One region of the Cellvibrio sp. BR genome, then DNA from elsewhere that is predicted to be linked to it. Evidence: predicted binding sites of a transcription regulator. Region 1 holds the regulator's gene; the other holds the start of a gene.
What was found. Region 1 encodes PhoB, which activates phosphate uptake and scavenging genes when phosphate is short. Its sites were predicted from a motif close to TGTCATAAANNTGTAACA; they were not measured.
Positions count from the first base shown of each region.

Region 2: a site for PhoB is predicted at 1,415-1,432, ahead of O59_RS03000 (alkaline phosphatase PhoX). Genes of this name have one in related genera too.

Region 1 is NZ_JH668200.1:395,552-397,759, forward strand. It holds gene ubiA (4-hydroxybenzoate octaprenyltransferase) at 1-742, shown strand, start outside; gene phoB (phosphate regulon transcriptional regulator PhoB) at 873-1,571, shown strand; gene phoR (phosphate regulon sensor histidine kinase PhoR) at 1,719-2,208, shown strand, end outside.
Region 2 is NZ_JH668200.1:722,561-724,768, reverse strand. It holds gene O59_RS03000 (alkaline phosphatase PhoX) at 1-1,350, opposite strand, end outside; gene O59_RS02995 (TonB-dependent receptor) at 1,574-2,208, opposite strand, start outside.

The sequences.
Region 1 (2,208 bases):
CAGCGTGAAAAATCTGGTGATTTTTACTCTGGGTGTGATTGTGATGCGCGCGGCTGGCTGCGTAATCAATGACTTTGCCGACCGCAAAATCGACGGCAGCGTAGCCCGCACCAAAGATCGCCCACTCGCCACCGGCGCAGTTTCCAGTCGCGAGGCGATATTTTTATTCATTGGCCTATGCGTGATCGCCTTTGCCTTGGTGCTGATGACCAACCCGCTTACCATCAAACTCTCCGTCGGCGGTCTGTTGCTCGCCTTCTGCTACCCTTTTATGAAACGTCACACCCACTTGCCGCAGGTAGTATTGGGTGCCGCGTTTGCCTGGGGAATCCCCATGGCCTATGCGGCCGAGGCCGGTTCGCTACACGAAAACATTTGGCTGATTTACCTCGCCGTGGTGCTCTGGACGGTGGCTTATGACACCTTTTATGCCATGGTGGATCGCGAGGACGACCTTAAAATCGGCGTGAAATCCACCGCCATCTTGTTTGGCGAACAGGATCGGTTGATGACCGGCATCCTGCAAATCCTGGCGCTCTATGCGCTGATTCTGGTGGGTAATCGCTTTGAGCTGGGGCTGTTCTATTATCTGGGCTTGACGGTGGCGGGTGGTTTGTTTGCCTATCAACAATGGCTGATTCGCTTTCGCGCGCGCGAAGCCTGCTTCAAAGCCTTTTTAAATAACAACTGGGTGGGTGTGGCGGTATTTGCCGGTTTAGCTATGGATTATTACTGGCGCTAAGCCCACGCGACTGCACGCAGCTACAATTTTCTGACTTGTCATAAATATGTAACACTGAGCTTATTAAATAAGCTGCAACAATAGCTTCATGAAACGTGAAGCCTACCGTAGTTTTATTAGGCAGAAGATTATGACTGGTCGCAAAATTCTTATCGTCGACGATGAATCCGCTATTCGCGATATGTTGCGTGTGGCACTGGAGATGGCCGAGTACCAAGTGCTGGAAGCCAGTAATGCGCAGGATGCCCACGGCCTGATTATCGACGAAAAACCCGACCTGATACTGCTCGATTGGATGATGCCCGGTACCAGCGGTATTGAACTCGCGCGCCGCTTGAAGCGCGACGAAGTTACCGCTAATACTCCCATCATCATGCTCACCGCCAAAGGTGAGGAAGACAACAAAATCCAGGGGCTGGAAGTTGGCGCCGACGATTACATCACCAAACCTTTTTCACCGCGTGAATTGGTCGCCCGCTTGAAAGCAGTATTGCGCCGTGCCGACCCACAGATTTCCGCCGCCCCCATCACCGTACAGGGTCTGTGTTTGGACCCCGCCAGCCACCGCGTCACCATCCACGATCAGTCAGTCGATATGGGCCCCACTGAATATCGCCTGCTGGAGTTTTTTCTCACCCACCAGGAAAGAGCCTATACTCGCAGCCAATTGCTGGATCATGTCTGGGGCGGCAATGTGTATGTGGAGGAGCGCACGGTCGATGTGCATATCCGCCGCCTGCGCAAAGCTCTGACCATCGACGGTCACGAAGACCTGATCCAAACCGTACGCGGTACCGGCTATCGTTTTTCGACACGAATCGAAGCCTGATATCACTAAGCTGCAAGTATTCGGCAGCGGGCAAGCCTGAGCGACAATCGGAGACAGGATGTCGACGATTAGCCCCCATGGATGGGTTCACGGCGTGTCGCGCAGGCTTGCCCGCTGCCGAATACGGATCGAAACTGAGAGGCCCCCTTGTTAAAAGGTTTCAGCGCTGAACTCCAGCGCATTCTGATTATTCTCGCCACCTGCAGCCTGATTGGTTTTTTCAGCGACAACTACGCGCTGTGGATGCTACTCGGCTGTGGCATTTACATTGTGTGGATGCTCTGGCAGATGCGCCGCTTGAACCAGTGGCTGCTCAAACGCGAGAGCGAACACCCGCCGGAGGCCAGTGGCATCTGGGGGCAGGTGTTCGACAACATCTACCAACTGCAGCGCGATCAACGCATTGAAAAAGACAACCTGCAAGCGGTGATCAAACGCATCCAGGAAATCAGCTCGGCACTCAAAGACGGGCTGGTCATTCTGGACGCGCGCGGCCATCTGGATTTCTGGAACCCCGCCGCCCATCGCATGCTTGGGTTGAATACCAAAGACCAGGGGCAATCGGTCATCAATTTTGTGCGTCACCCCAAATTTGTCGCCTATTTTGAAGAGGGCAATTACGGCGAGCCGCTGGAAA
Region 2 (2,208 bases), 330 kb from region 1:
GGCGCCGCAGAATTCACCTTTGTCGGGGTGGGCGTTCATCGCGAGGGTGTAGATGCGCCCGTCCGGAGTGAGGCCGCGCAGGTAGTTCACCGTATCCGGGTTTTCCGAGTAGCTGTCTTCGCAGATGATCAGGTCGCCCCACGGCGCCACCGCGATGTTATCGCAGGATTCCAAAATGGCGCGGTTGTGGGTTTCGTAAACTAATTCCATCACCCCCGGCTGCTCTGTTTCTCGCGCCGTGCCTTCAAAGGCGCTGGGTTGATAGCGCCACACCTGGCCGATTTTGAGCGGGCCGCCACCAGTCGCCGCAAAGAGTACTTCGCGGGTTTTGTCGTCGCGCAGGGCAAAGGCGATACCTTCGCCGCGTGCAAAAATCGCCGCACCTTTGGCTTCCCCGCGAGTATTCAAATCACCCTCGGGTGCGGTGACATTCTCCAGGTCGATCCACTCACATTCAAAGCGCTGGCGCATAGCGACGGGTTGCGCATTCTTGTCCTGCGCGTCTTCCTTCCAATTGCGGGTATTGGCGCTTGGCCAGCCGCGGATGGCGAGGGCTTGCAGCTGTCCGCCCTCCGCCAGTTTGCCCGGGGTTTTGGGGATAAAGCGGTAAAACAGGCTGCGATCCGTATCTTCCGAGAGGTACACAATGCCGTTGGTGCTATCGACCGCCGCCGCTTCGTGTACAAAACGCCCCATATCCTTGAGCGGCACCGGGTCGACCAAGCCCTTGCCGAGTGACGGCACTTCAAAGATATAGCCGTGTTCGCGGCCGTAGCCCTGGGCTTTGCCGACCAGCGTCTCCTCACAGCTGAGCCAACTGCCCCAAGGCGTGGCGCCACCGGCACAGTTGCGTGCGGTGCCCACCAAACTCAGGTGACTGCGCTCCACCCGCTGGCTGCGATGGCTGTAAACCAGGGTGCTGGTGCCGCCATTGACGGGCAGACCGCCGAAGCTGTCGTAACCTTTGCGGCCGACATGTTTGCGCGCCAAATCCTTATCGCCGCCGAAGGCATCAATTTCCTCGCCCACGGAATCCAGTTCGTGGTTGCGCACCAGAATGCATTTGCTCAGATCACCCGGCAGCGGGAAGGCGGCCATACCGTCCATCGCGCTGGGGGTAATCAACCCATCGCTCATGCGGTCGCCGGTGCGGGCGATAATTTTGTAACTGAAATCGCGCGGCAAATTGAGAATGCCCGCCGGGTCGGCCAGCAGCTGGCCGACTTTATCGATCCCGTAAACCGGGTCTTGGGCGTAGACCTGTGCCTGCAGTTGCAAACTGCGCAGGCCGCCCAGTGCGATGGCGGTAGCGCTGGCATTTTTAAGAAAGTGACGACGGGTTAAACGCATAAAAAAACATCCACAAAAGTAAATAACAGACATTGGAAAACCAGCGCTGTTTTTGACGCAAAAATATGACTATTAGATGACAACCAAGCACAGCGCCAAAAAAAGGCTGAGCTGAAATGACTGCCAAGCCTGAAATTGGGAAATGCAAACTTCGTCATACCCGCGAACGCGGGTATCCACAAAATGCCTCTGGACTACTGCGTTCGCAGGAGTGACGAATGGCTTAGAAACTGGCGCGCACCCCCAAGGAATAGGTGCTGCCGTAGTCGGTATAACTGCGGAATTCATCGCCCTGCACAAAATCCTGCTGGGCTTGGTCGGTGATGTTGATACCTTCCACAAATACCGTGACATTGTCCGACAGGTCATAAGACGCGCTTAAATCCAGGGTGCCGAACTCCGCTTTGTTTTCCGAGGCGAGGCTGTTGGTGCCGATCTGGTTGAGCACACCATCGCGCCAGCTGTAGCTCAGGCGCAGACCGAAGCCGTCCTTTTCATAAAAGGCGGTGATGTTGTAGCTGTTTTTGGCGACATCTTCCAACTCGCCTTTGACCGATTGGTCGTTGTCCACATAGACGGCGCTAGAGTCGGTCCAGGTGTAGTTGGCCTGCAGACCCAGACCATCAAACGGCGCGGGCAGTTGGTCAAATACCTGTTGATAAGCCACTTCCATCCCGGTCACTTCGGCGTTGGAGCCGTTGACCTTGGAGCTGAGTTCATAGACCACACCGTTGAACAGCAAATCCGACTTTTGGGTTTGGATAAAGGTTTCAATATCCTTGTAGAAAACACCGGCCGAGAGCGCGGTTACCTTGTCCAGATACCATTCCAGCGTCAGGTCGTACTGCCAGGCTTCAA